3 regions of the Bifidobacterium hominis genome follow, and region 3 is predicted to be linked to each of the others. Evidence: riboswitches for the same ligand, from Rfam matches in the RefSeq annotation. Region 3 holds a riboswitch; each other region holds the start of a gene.
What was found. Region 3 has a riboswitch for thiamine pyrophosphate ahead of WMO36_RS02805 (solute carrier family 23 protein). Riboswitches for the same ligand answer to the same signal wherever they lie in the genome.
Positions count from the first base shown of each region.

Region 1 (4,606 bases), 230 kb from region 3:
ACTTTGCATAATCCGTTCGAGGTGGAACGTAAAGGCGTGCTTATCGGCGACACCGTTGTGGTGCGCAAGGCAGGCGATGTGATTCCCGAACTTGTAGGTCCAGTGTTGGAGCGTAGGGAAGGGTGCGAAGACCAGCTGCGCCGTTTCGTGATGCCTTCGCATTGCCCGAGCTGTGGGGCACAACTCGCTCCGGCCAAAGAGGGGGACAAGGACATCCGCTGTCCGAACGTGGAATCCTGCCCGGCACAGTTAACCGAACGCATCATCAACCTGGCATCCAGAAAGGCGTTCGATATCGAACATCTGGGTGACCAATCGGCCATCGCGTTGACGAATCCGGAAGAGGATCGCCCCGATTCGGTGGCGACCTACGCGCCGAACATCACCGAAATCGTGGTGGCACCGGGGCAGGAGCCCGAACCGTACGAGCCGGTGGAAGGGCTGGAACTGCCGGCCCGGCAAACGCCGGTGTTGTCCAGTGAGGCCGGCCTGTTCTCGCTGACAGCCTCCGACCTGCAGGATGTTCGCGTATGGCGAGAAGCGCCAATCATCGAAATCCACGAAACCGTCGGCAAGAACGGTAAGCCGAAAAAAACGCGCAAACGTATCGGCGGATCAGGCCTATGGCATCAGGTCCCGGCGTTTTGGACGACTCCGACAGCGGCGAGAAAGCGTAAGGACGAAGTCGATGAATCCGCGGAATATCCCGGATATGACGTGCCTGAGGATGCCATGGTGATCCGAGAGGAAACCAAAGTATCGCGTTCCGGAGCATCCAGCGTGCAGCCGGTATATATACGCCCTGCGGAAAACACAAGGAAAATGCTTGACGAAATGGACAAGGCACGCCACGCCGACTTATGGCGTGTGCTTGTAGCCCTGTCGATCCGGCGCCTCGGACCGCCCACGGCACGTGTTATCGCCAATACGTTCGGATCGCTTGACGCCATCGAACGCGCCAGTGTGGACGAACTGTCTCAGATAGACGGCATCGGTCCGGAGATTGCGGAATCGGTGGTCACGTGGTTCACATCGGCCAAGGAACCAGGCGATTGGCGCGGCACGGTGTTGGAAGCATGGAAGGCTGCTGGAGTTGGTGTGGAGCAAGCTGAAATCAGTACACTACCGCAGACACTTGAAGGCAAGACAGTGGTCGTCACCGGTTCGTTGATTGATTTCTCGCGTGACTCCGCCAAAGAAGCGATTATCTCTCGTGGTGGAAGAGCCTCAGGATCCGTCAGCAAGAAAACCGATTGGGTGGTCGTTGGCGAAAACGCCGGCGCCAAGGCCGCCAAGGCAGAGGAATTAGGCGTTCCCATGTTAAACGAGGACCAGTTCAAAATACTGCTGGAAAACGGAACGGTGTGACGTCGGAACGTCAAGCTGGCAACATAATCGCAAGAAGGCTCTGGCATGCCGCGCCTCCAGACGCTAGTCTGGTACGCGGTTAAAGGAGGAACCATGACCGACGAGCGTACCATTGAAGCGCGCATCTATGAGCGACTCAGCAAAGTGATCGATCCCGAGCTGGGGCGGTCCGTGACCGATCTGGGCATGATCGCAGCCATCGATGCGATACCGGTGGAAGGCAAAACGAACACTTACGAAGTCCGTGTGGAAGTCGAGCTGACGGTGGAAGGCTGCCCATTATCGCAGACCATCACCAACCAAATCAACGGAGCGGTGGCATCCTACCCGGATGCGACGCTGCTGCCGCGTATCGAAGTCGGATCCATGAGCCAAGACAAGCTCACCCAACTCGTTGCAGGTCTCAAAGCCGATCGCAAGCAGAACCCCTTTAATAAGCCGGGCATCAAAACCCGTATTTTCGCCATAGCATCCGGCAAAGGCGGTGTCGGCAAATCGTCCGTCACCGCGAATCTTGCCGCCACTTTCGCGGCGCTCGGTTATGATACGGCCGCCATTGACGCCGACATCTACGGGTTCTCGCTGCCGCGACTGTTCGGCGTGCATGCGCAACCCACCAATCTGAATGGTATGCTCATGCCCGTCACCGCTTGGGGGGTGAAACTGATTTCCATCGGCATGTTCGCGGGCGCCGATCGTGCGATCCTTTGGAGAGGGCCGCGACTGCAGCGTTCGCTCGAACAATTCCTTTCGGATGTGTGGTGGGGCGAGCCCGACGTGCTTCTGCTTGACTTGGCTCCGGGCACCGGCGATATGGCGATTTCCGTGGCCCAGGCCCTGCCGAATGCGGAACTGGTGGTGATCACCACGCCGCAGCCGTCCGCATCCGACATCGCAGTACGCTCCGGCTTGGTGGCGCTGCAGGTGCCGATGAAAGTGCGCGGCGTCGTAGAGAACATGAGCTATTACGAGCATAAGGGTGAACGTCTGCGGATTTTCGGCGAAGGCGGTGGTACGCGCGTATCGGAACAGCTGACCGAAAGCCTCGGCTATGACGTTCCTTTGCTCGCTCAGCTTCCACTGGAACCGGAATTGCGGGAGACTGGTGAGGACGGACGCCCGGCCGTGCTGAATGAGGATGGCTCGTTACGTGCCGACGGTATTGGCGAGACATTCAGGAACCTAGCTGAATCATTGATGTGCAGACCTCTGTAAAACTCTATGGAACCGTGTTTCCGTGCTGCATTCAGTACGGGAGGGAAACCCGTGAAGACAGGCCATTGCAAAAATCCGAGCGTGTTCTATGCCGGAAACGAAGCGAAAATGAAACAGCCCTTGTGAAAATCTTGTGCCTTGTGTAGTATCAAGCGCAGACACGGGGGCCGTATGGCTGAGAGGAAGCAAACGCTTCGACCGTATGAACGTATACCGGGTAATGCCGGCGCACGGACGTCTCTCTTTTCCCGTGCCTTGACATAAAGAAAGGCACATTCATGACCGTAAATGAATCTTCCGCGGTGAAGAAGCACAACAACAAATGGCGAGTCGTTGATATCGTTGTGGCCGCCATCGTCGCGGTTGCAGCTGGTGTGATTTTCTGGGGCTGGGATGTTATCTGCGCGGCTCCGATCACGCTGTTCGAAGCGGTGACGCCTGGCTTCGAAGGCCTACTGAACGGCATCTGGCTATTTGCAGGACCTCTGGCCGCCCTTATTGTGCGAAAGCCTGGTGCTGCGCTGTTCGCCGAAACCCTTGCTGCCGCTATAGAACTCGCCATGGGCAATCCCTGGGGCATCGGCGGTTCCCTGATCATTGGCATCTGCCAAGGTCTTACTGCCGAAATCGGCTTTGCGATTTTCGCGTACAAGCGTTGGGATTTGCTGTCGGCCACCATTTCCGGCACCCTCGCCGGTTTGGGATGCTTCCTCTACAACTGGACCGTAAACCCCGCCTGGGCAGGCTTGCGTATTGCCGTCAACTGCGTCACTTCCGTTATTTCCGGCGCTTTGGTGGCTGGAGTCCTGATGTATCTGCTGCAGCAGGCCATTGCCAAAACAGGCGTGCTTGACCGTTTCGAATCCGGTCGTGCGCAGACTCTGGTCTGACGATTCGTTTGTGAAGTCCCGTATCGCATTCACGGTGGGTGGATACGGGACTTCTTTGATGCGTGTTCGCCTTACGAACGCCAAATGCAAAAGGAATGAAAGAACGATTCATGGGTACTGATGCAGAAAAATCGTTTTCCGCAGCCGGGGTGGTCGCACGCGATTGGGGATGGCGACATGCTTCACGTAAGGATTTTGCGTTAAGGCATGTGGACTTCACCATACAGCCGGGGGAGCGTGTGTTGCTGTTGGGTGCTTCCGGTGCCGGAAAATCGACGTTGATGGCCGGTCTTGCCGGCGTGCTCGGCGGTGATGATGAAGGTGAACTCGAAGGTGAGCTGCTGATCGACGGAACGGATGCCCGCCATTCGCGTGGGCGATCAGGATTGGTATTGCAGGATCCCGATGCACAGACGATTCTGGAACGTGTGGGAGACGATACCGCTTTTGGCTGTGAAAATCTGAATCTGCCAAAAGATGAGATTTGGAGCAGGGTCCGTTCCTCACTCGACATTGTTGGACTTGGCTATATGAAACTTGATCGCTCCACGCGCAGGCTTTCTGGCGGGCAGCGTCAACGTCTGGCTTTGGCTGGCGTGCTCGCCATGCACCCCGGATTGCTGTTGTTTGACGAGCCGACCGCCAACCTTGATCCGGAAGGCGTCAAGGAGGTGCATGATGCGGTACGTGATGTGCTTGACCGAACCCATGAAACCTTGGTGGTGGTGGAGCATCACATTGACGTATGGCTTGATTTGGTGGATCGCGTCATTGTGCTTGGCAAGCCGGAAGCCGATTCGCATGTCAGCGGAGTCATCGCCGATGGCACTCCTGAGGAAGTGTTCGGCAGCATGGCGACGGTGTTGGCAAAAGGCGGTGCCTGGGTTCCGGGGCGCACCATTGAAAGCCATATTCCCGAATCCAAGCAGTCATCGGGAAAGGTTGTTCTGCGAACCGAGGATCTCAGCTTCGGACGTGAATTCGCGCTTGGCGAGCATGTGAACCTCGCGTTCCATGCCGGCGAGATTACTGCCCTGACCGGCAAAAACGGTGTGGGAAAATCCACGCTTGCTTTGACTTTGGCTGGCTTGCTCAAACCGATTTCCGGGCGGGTAAGTATGGATGAAAGCATG
Region 1 is NZ_JBBMFR010000002.1:84,372-88,977, forward strand. Features, by position in the region: gene ligA (NAD-dependent DNA ligase LigA) at 1-1,368, shown strand, start outside; gene WMO36_RS01770 (Mrp/NBP35 family ATP-binding protein) at 1,462-2,583, shown strand; TPP riboswitch at 2,734-2,836, shown strand; gene WMO36_RS01775 (ECF transporter S component) at 2,862-3,473, shown strand; gene WMO36_RS01780 (ABC transporter ATP-binding protein) at 3,569-4,606, shown strand, end outside.
Region 1: it holds a riboswitch for thiamine pyrophosphate, as region 3 does, so the genes downstream of both, WMO36_RS01775 (ECF transporter S component) here and WMO36_RS02805 (solute carrier family 23 protein) in region 3, are expected to answer to the same signal.

Region 2 (4,606 bases), 240 kb from region 3:
TGGCAGAAGTTCCGGCGCGAGCGCATGCTTGGTTGGATTGGAGTCGTTGAGTTTGCCGAGCGTGATGCCGCTTGTTTTGGCTTCCGCTTCCGCTTTGGCGATGGGATTGGGCTCGCTGATATCGACTCTGGAGGAAAAACGCATAGTCTCCACCATACTCCTTGGATTGCGCAAGTCGTTACGTCAAGCAAGATGGTATGCCTTCGCCTCACAAATGTTGACGGAATAAGCGAGAGCCGCCCGACGAATCGGACGGCTCTCGCTTATACAAAAGTTGGGAACCTTAATGGTTCACGGCATCACTTCTGCTTGGTGCTTGCGTAGTACGCGGCACCGATGATGCCAGCCTCATTGTGCAACTTGGCTGCAACGATCGGGGTCTTGATGTCGATGTACGGCAGGAACTTCTCAGACACACGAGACACGCCGCCGCCGACAACGAACAGCTGCGGATCCAAGTAGAACTCCATCAGGGAATAGTACTTGGTCAGTCGCTTGGCCCACTTCTTGTAGCCCATATCAAGCTTTTCACGGATGGAGGATGCCGCGTACTTTTCGGCGTCGCCCTTGCCCTTGAGCAGTTCCAGGTGACCAAGCTCGGTGTTCGGGATGAGTTCACCGTTGAAAATCAGCGCCGTGCCGATACCGGTACCCAGCGTGGTTGCCACGACCAGACCATCCTGGCCCTTGGCCGCGCCGAACTGCTGCTCGGCAAGGCCTGCCGCGTCAGCGTCGTTCACCACGGTGACTGGACGTCCGCAGGCTTCGGAGAACACTTCGGTGACGTCCACGCCGACCCAAGACTGGTCTAGGTTGGCCATGTAGCCGAGCTTCTCGCCCACGTGGATCGGCGCCGGGAAAGCGATGCCGACCGGAGCGGATTCGGGAACCTCGAAATGCTCGAGCTGCTGGCGAACGATTTCACCGACGGCCTTCGGAGTGGAAACTTCCGGGGTAAGAATCTTCAGACGCGGTTCGGCAAACTCGCCCTTTTCGAGGTTAACCGGGGCTGCCTTAATGCCGGAGCCTCCAATGTCAACGCCAAACGCCTGTGCAGTTTCAATCATCTTCGACCTCTCCTATCAAGGTACATAGTGGGTGTTATCGAACCGGTAAGCGCCATAGTAACTCGCCCCATGCCCCAAAACGCGCCGAAAAAGCATAAATGGTGAATACGATTGCATAATTTTTCGCAATGAAATGATTCATTCTGCAACTTTTTTCTGCAAACGATTCGCCCCATGTCAACTCAACGCATCGGCATGGGGCGAATCGTAAGAAGATGACCGTCTGAAGACGGCGCAACCGCATCACTTGAGCGGCGGCATCGGCTTCCAATCCGGATCATGCAACAGCTTGCGTGAATCCCACCAACCCTTGGCTATCTGCACCAAGCCGGTCTTCACATGCTCTCGGTCCACCATCACCAGACGGATGACTTCCTTGGCGGCGGTCAGCAGCGTACCCAGACCGAACATCAGCGGACGGTAATCGCCGAACGCCATGAAATAGCGCGCCATGTAGCCTCGGTTACGCATGATGTGGTAACGGTTCATGTCAGAGGTGGAGTTGAGCTGGCGCACGCCGGCGATATCCCAATTGCCGATTTCACGAGTGCGGCGCAGGATCACGTCAGGCACCACGATCGGGTTGGTGACTTTGCTGGCGCGGTAGCCGTACATCGTGTCGTCCCAGTAGATGAAGAAACGCGGATCCGGCAAGCCGATCTGTTCGACGATGTTGCGGCGGAACAGACCCCCCTCGAAGCACAGGGTGTCCATCACGCGGTAGCCGGGGCGTCCGAATGCGGCCGGAGCGATCGGATTGGGGATGCCGAGGGGAATGATGAAATCGTATTGCCAGTAGAACGGACCGCCGTCATAGTCGTATCGGCTGCCTTGGATCACATCATGGCTGCCGGTCCACTTGGCGAGTCGTTCGATGGCTTCGGGCATCACAGCCACATCGTCGTCCATCACCCAGAACCATTCGGATCCCAGCTCATATGCCTTCTTCACACCTGCGGAGAATCCGCCTGCGCCGCCGAGGTTGTCGGATTGAGGTGCATACACCACGCGACTTTCGTTGCCCGACTGGTCGGCGATGGTATTGCCCCACTGCGCGGTGACCGCTTCACGGAAATCGTCGACCATGCCTTGGGTCGCATCGCTGTGCTCGTTGTCAACGACGACGATACGCCATGGTGCCACAGTGAGTTTTTCGATGGATTCGAACAGGGTGGCGAGCAGCTGCTGACGCTTGTATGTCACCACGACGATAGCCAGCTTTTCGATGGTGTTCTTCGCAACTTGCTTTTCAGTCATACGTTCTATTCTTGCACTCGCCCTCAACCGAACATCGCCTGTGTTCGCATCATGCGGCACGATTCCATTCGGCGGACAGGCTCTTGCACATTTCGGACGGCTTTGCCATAATGTACGGCGTAATGCAGGGGAACCCGTGTTTGTCGGGTTGAGATAGGCCAAGTGAGGCCTGAACCCTTTGAACCTGATGGTTAATACCAGCGTAGGGAGGCATGTCTAATGACTGCTGTGACATCAACAACCAATTTCGATTATGAGTTCGACGCCGCCAAAGGCATCCAACGCAACAATCTTCCTCCGTTCGCGCAGCGCATGCGCAAGGCTGCTGACCTGGTTTGGGAGGAAGGCTACCAGCAGCCGTTCATCCGCGAGCTTGGCGAAGGCACACTGCAACGCGAGCGTTTCGCCTTCTATCTGCTGCAGGATTTTCGTTATGTGAACGATTACGCCAGAGTGCACGCTTTGGGATTAGCCAAGGCCACCGACCCTGAAATCATGGCGTTCATGCTCAAAGTGCAGAACGGCGCCCTGCAGGTCGAGACCGAAGTACACCGCTCCTACTTGGCCAGCTATGGCATCACCGAAGAGCAGATGAACAATGTGCGCCAGTCGGCCTTCGCGCGTGCCTACACGTCGAATATCCTTTCCATCGCCTATGGCAAGGATATTCTCGACATTCTTGTGGCCGTGCTGCCGTGCGCCTGGGTGTATGCGGATTATGGTTACCGTCTTGCCGCCGAGTTTGCCGACACGCTTGACGACAATCCGTACAAAAGCTGGGTCGACATGTATAAGACCGACGAGTTCTGGCAGGATTCCGTGTGGCTGCTCGAACATATCGAGAAACTGGTAGCCGACGCGAGCGAAGAGCGCAAGCGCGAGCTGATTGACATTTTCGTGACCGGCGTGGAGAACGAGTACATGTTCTGGGCCAGCGCGTACGACATGCAGTACACGTGGAAGCCCGAATGGAATCAGGAGCGCTGACACCGCTCCATCGCATGTTTTCCTGACTTCCGATTGTTTATTTTCATTGCAATAGGGCGGGTGCCTTCTGATTGGTTTTCAGAAAGCACCCGCCCTGTTATGTTTGGTCGCGTCAGTTTCCCGCTTTATTCGCGTACGAGACGAATATGCTCCACATCATCGCGATGGGAGCGGCGATAGAGCACGAAACGGTTGCCGATAACCTGTACGAGTTCCGCATTCAGTTCTTCGGCCAACCCCTCGCCTGCTTCCTTAGCCGTCAGTCCGGATCCATCGAGCACAGAGCATTTGATGAGCTCACGCTTTTCGATGGTCTCGTCCGCCTGCTTGATGGCGTTTTCGCTCAAATCGTTCTTGCCGACCTGGATGAGCGGATTGAGCTTGGTGGCCAGGCCGCGCAACTGCTTGACCTGCTTCTTGGTTAATGCCATAACTTGTTCCATTCCTATCTATGATGCTTGCTTAAGAGTAGCGTGAGGGCAGTAAAACCTTGCATATCACTCCTCCCGCGCCTTTGATGGCGTTCACACCGTTTTCGATGTTCCTGCGCGTGTTCAGACGTGCTTCTTCGGCGGTTTCGCTTTCCAATACGATCAGTGGAGCGCCATGCCCGTCCGGAATGCTCAGCATAGTCCAGCGATCAGGGTCAATGCGGCAATGTATGACACACCCACACCGACTACGGCGATGTCACGTTTGGCGATCCGCATGATTCGCCAGTGCGTGCGCATGATGCCTTCCTCGTAACATCGTGCGTCGAGTGCAAGGCTGAGATTATCGGCATGGCGTATCGCTCCTGCGAATACCGGAATGATAATGGCGGTCATCGCTTTGATCCGCTGCACGAATGTTCCCGTTTCAATGCTGCCGCCTCGGACTGATTGCGCATCCACAATGGCTTTCGCTTCGCTTCCTAACGTGGGCAGGAACCGCAATGCGAGGCTCATCACCAACGCGATCTCCTGCGCATGCATGCCTAATTTTGCGAAAGGTTTGAGCAACGCTTCGAATGCGTCGGTGATGGCCGTGGGCGTGGTGGTGGCAAGGAATACCGCTCCGACGATAATGACCACGACGAATCTGCAGGCGTACAGTATGGCGATACGCACACCGTCGTCGGTGATTGGAATCGGCCCGATGTTCGTAAGAACGTTGCCGGATCGCACGAAGAACATATTGAGCAGTCCGCAGAACACGAACAATGCGAGGAACACGTGAACCGATTTGAACAGTTGTTTCACGCCGATGCCCGATATCGCAACGATCATGCCGGTCAGCAGTGCGGCCACAAGCAA
Region 2 is NZ_JBBMFR010000002.1:68,898-73,503, reverse strand. Features, by position in the region: gene WMO36_RS01740 (pyridoxal phosphate-dependent aminotransferase) at 1-144, opposite strand, end outside; gene ppgK (polyphosphate--glucose phosphotransferase) at 300-1,067, opposite strand; gene WMO36_RS01730 (glycosyltransferase family 2 protein) at 1,311-2,324, opposite strand; TPP riboswitch at 2,441-2,551, shown strand; gene tenA (thiaminase II) at 2,544-3,311, shown strand; gene WMO36_RS01720 (YhbY family RNA-binding protein) at 3,437-3,742, opposite strand; gene WMO36_RS01715 (hypothetical protein) at 3,774-3,941, opposite strand; gene WMO36_RS01710 (energy-coupling factor transporter ATPase) at 3,935-4,606, opposite strand, start outside.
Region 2: it holds a riboswitch for thiamine pyrophosphate, as region 3 does, so the genes downstream of both, tenA (thiaminase II) here and WMO36_RS02805 (solute carrier family 23 protein) in region 3, are expected to answer to the same signal.

Region 3 (4,606 bases):
GAGAAACACGGAACGAACCCACGACGGCGTGGCCTTCAAATAATTCGACGAGCCATCCGTATAGTACGACAGCAGATTCTGATCGTAAATCTGTGAACTCAACTCCGTCATACCATACATGTTCACACAGTGCGTGCGCGCGACGCCGAACACTTCAGAGAACCTCGCATACAGGTCATCGACCGTCATATCGGTTTTTGTGCTCTTGAATCCACCGGTATCGAACACACGCGAATCCTTCGCCAACGCATAGGTCTTGCCCTGCTTGGCAAGATAGTCAAGCAGATACAGGTATGCGGACGAGGCACCCATCAGCATCACCGGCTCGCCATCGGCCACCGCCTGATTGAGGAATCTCTCCACGCCCGCGAAGTCCAATCCATCCTCATGGAAGAAGAAGCCGCTGCCCTCGCTACCGCACCGCTCCACCGCACGCGTCAGATAACGGGCCAACGAACCATTATGATTCATCTCCCAAGCGGGGGAGAGCACTGCGATGCGTATACGCTCGCGGTCCGGCATGATGAAATGACGGAACGGGCCGATCATCGAAGCGTCCCACACCTCAAGATCAGGATGATAGTTGCGTCCACGCTGGCCAGGATGCGTGGTGCCGCTGGTCATAAACACGGCCTCGCACTCCGTCTCGGGAACCGAAGTGAGCGTCAGCATCTTGAACCCATCCACCGGCATCGGTGGAATATCCATCCAGCTGGACAACGTCTGCGGAGTCACCCTGCGAGACATGCAATACGTGCGATACTGCATGTTATGAGCGTACTGAAAAGCGAAAATCTGTCGTGCGAGTGCGTCGAACGCCTCATCCGGCGCGGTTTCGCATCCGTATTTTTCGATGAACTCAAGCACATCTGCCTTGACCTGCTGCGCTTCAGTGTTTAGCGACATCGATGTCATGATGCAATGTTCCTTTCCTATGTTGAATTTCGGTAACGGTTGGCCATGAATCAAGCTTGTGCCTGATCCCCGTTGTTGCCCACGGCTGTTTTGCGACGATTGATTAGATTCGGCAAATCGATCAGCAACGCTTTGAGAATCACCACGCAGAACGCGCCGACCAGAATCGAATTGGAGAAGAACACGTGAGCGCCGCCCTCAAGACCGCTCAATGCGTTCGGCAACGCGATACCCAACAGCAGTGACAAGCCGATGACTACTTGGGATCGGTCGTCCGGCTCTGCCTTGCGCAGTGTATTGAAGCCCGTACTGATCAGGCTCGCCGCAGCCGGAAGGAAAATGCCGCCGATTACAGGGGAGGGAATCAGCGACAACATCGCGCCGGCTTTCGGCACGAAACCAAGTGCCACAAACACCACACCGGCGATGATCACCGGCACGCGTGTGTGGGACTTGCCCTCATCCGTAACCTTCAGTAAAGCGACATTCTGTGGATATGCGGTAGTGGTGAAGCCACCGATCAGCGAAGAAATAGCGGAACCAGCCGCTTCGCCGGACAAACCATAACGAACCTGGCGATCCTCAAGCTTGACGCCTTGAATCTCGCTGGCCGCCTGATACACGCCAAGCGCTTCCATAATCGCAACCATATATGCGATGAAGAACGGTACAAAAACCGCAGCATCAAAATCAAAACCGCCATATGGCATGATCTGAGGAAGACCGAACCAAGGCTTGGACGCAACCCCGGAAAAATCCGCCATGCCAAACACTATGGAGAGCGAAGTGCCGACAACCAGCGCAATCAAATAGGAAAGCGCCCTGACCATGCCTTTGCCGAACTGGGAAAGCACCACCACCAACACGCAAGTCACCACAGACACGGCCAGCGTCTTCGGATCAGCGAACCCGTCATCGCCGGGAGCGCCGCCAAGAAACTCACTCAATGTGAAACTCGACAGCGAAACGCCCACCAGAAAAATAATCACGCCGGAAACCATCGGCGCAAATAGAAAACGCATCTTCTCAATCACACGAGTCAGACACAACACCAGAAAAATCAGCGAACTAACAAAAATCGACGTGCCAGCCGCAGCCAACGAACCGGCGGTACCAGCGGCAATCATCAACGCGTCAAACGCGGCAGACGGACCTTGTACAATCGGCAGACGCACCAACTTCGTGGCCTGAATCAACGTGACCAAACCGGACACGATGAAAATGGCGTTCACCATATTCGAAGACAAGGCCAACGGCAACCCAATGGCACCGGCCACAAATACCGGATCAAGCCACACATTAGACACCAACACATGCTGCAAGCCCAGCAAAACGTTCTTTGGAGTGAGCTTCTTCGAATCGGATCCGCTCTGAACGGACGGTTGCGACATGGCAGACATGCCAATTCCCTCTCTTCCTTACGGGGGCGACCAGTCTATGATCGCCGACACAGGGGAACGCATGTGCGCACTGTTCGTGACATTCCTACGCAGGCATTACCCTGATCAGGTATGAGGGTCCGGGCAAAGCCCGTCTCAGCCACATATCGGCTCCCCCTGTGCTATTCGGACAGGCAACCAGCATAACGGCATGCGTCGATACTTGGATGAGTTGGCATGAGAGCCCAGTGCGTTGTGAATTCTCCACATTTCCTCAAGAAAATGTACCTTGACTTTTCTGGGTATTCGTTATATGGACACGGAAATATCCACGACACAAAGGCGCGCTATTCTAAACCGCGCATTAAAGAACCGCAAGACTTTTCTTGCCCAAAAACATTGAAGGTGGTTTCGGTGACTTTCCACACCCCGTTAGATCTCACGATCCATGATTCCCAAGGTATGTACGATCCCGACGCCGAGCATGACGCCTGCGGCGTGGGTATGGTCACCACCCTCAACAAGCGCCCCGAACGCAAAATCGTCGACGACGCCATTGAAGTGCTCGTCAACCTCAACCACCGTGGCGCGGTCGGCGCCGAAGAAAACACCGGCGACGGCGCGGGCATCCTCATGAGCATGCCCGACGAATTCATGCGCGCCACCGCAGGCGTCGAACTACCCGAAGAAGGCCACTACGCCGCCGGCATCGCGTTCCTCGACCGAGACATCGCCACCTCCGGCCAACAAGAACAGGCCATCGCCAAAATCGTGCGCGAAGAAGGCCTCGAAGTACTCGCATGGCGCGTCGTACCCACCAACCCGGACGGACTCGGACTGCAGGCGCTCGCCAGCATGCCCGCGTTCAAGACGCTGGTCGTGGCCGACCCCGAAGGGCAGCTCGCCGGCATCGAACTGGACCGCAAGACGTTCCGCATCCGCAAGCGTGTGGAACACGAGGTGGGCATCTACTTCGCGTCCCTTTCCGCACGCACCATCACCTACAAGGGCATGCTCACCACCATGCAGATCAAACCCTTCTTCCTGGACCTTTCCGATGAGCGCATGAAGGCGAAGATCGCCATCGTGCACTCCCGTTTCTCCACCAACACGTTCCCGAGCTGGCCGCTCGCACAGCCGTTCCGCCAGCTGGCTCACAACGGCGAGATCAACACCATCCAGGGTAACCGTAACTGGCTGTCCGCGCGAGAAGGTCGACTGAGCTCCGAACTGCTTGGCGAATTCAAGCCGTTGCTGCCGATCGCGACCCCGGGCTACTCCGACTCCGGCACGTTCGACGAATGCCTCGAACTGCTGCACCTGTCCGGACGTTCCATGCCGCATGCCATCTCCATGATGCTGCCGCCGGCATGGGAGAAGAACGACCAGCTCGATCCCGACGTTAGGGCGTTCTACGAATACAACAACACACTGATCGAACCGTGGGACGGCCCCGCGCACATCATCTTCACCGACGGCACTCAGGTCGGCGCGTTGCTCGACCGCAATGGCTTCCGCCCCGGCCGCTGGCAGCTCACCGACGACGGTTACATCGTGCTCGCCTCCGAAACCGGCGTGCTTCCGGAGAACGCCGAGGAGCACATCGTGTCCAAGGGCCGCTTGGAGCCGGGCAAGATGTTCCTCGTCGACACCGATGAAGGCCGCATCATCCCCGACGAAGAAATCAAGAAGAACCTCGCTGCCCAGCATCCGTACCGCCAGTGGGTCGAAGGCAACACCGTCGAGATGAGCCAGCTGCCCAAGCGCGAGCACGTCAACCACTCCGGCCAGTCCGTGCAGCGCCGTCAGCGTGCCTTCGGCTACACCGAAGAGGACCTGAAGCTGCTGCTCGCCCCGATGGCCAACACCGGTAAGGAACCGCTCGGATCCATGGGCAACGACGCGCCTATGGCCGCGCTCTCTTCCCGCAGCCGCATGCTGTTCGACTACTTCACCCAGAAGTTCGCGCAGGTTACCAACCCGCCGCTCGACTGGGAACGTGAAAAGATCGTGACCTGCCTCGAATCCGCCATCGGTCCCGAGCCGAACCTGCTGGCCGATTCCGAACTGCACGCCAAGAAGATCCTCATTCCGTTGCCGGTGCTCAACTCCGACGAAATGGCGCAGCTCAAGCGCCTCGACCGCGCCAAGATCCTCGGCGGCTACTACAAGCCGTTCGTCGTCAAGGGTCTTTATCAGGTCGCAGGCGGCGGCAAGGCACTGAAGGAACGTCTTGAGGAAATCTTCCAGGAAGTCGATGAGGCCATCGCAAACGGGTCCAACTTCCTTGTGCTCTCCGACCGTGAATCCAA
Region 3 is NZ_JBBMFR010000002.1:309,829-314,434, reverse strand. Features, by position in the region: gene WMO36_RS02810 (LuxE/PaaK family acyltransferase) at 1-906, opposite strand, end outside; gene WMO36_RS02805 (solute carrier family 23 protein) at 966-2,315, opposite strand; TPP riboswitch at 2,381-2,482, opposite strand; gene gltB (glutamate synthase large subunit) at 2,709-4,606, shown strand, end outside.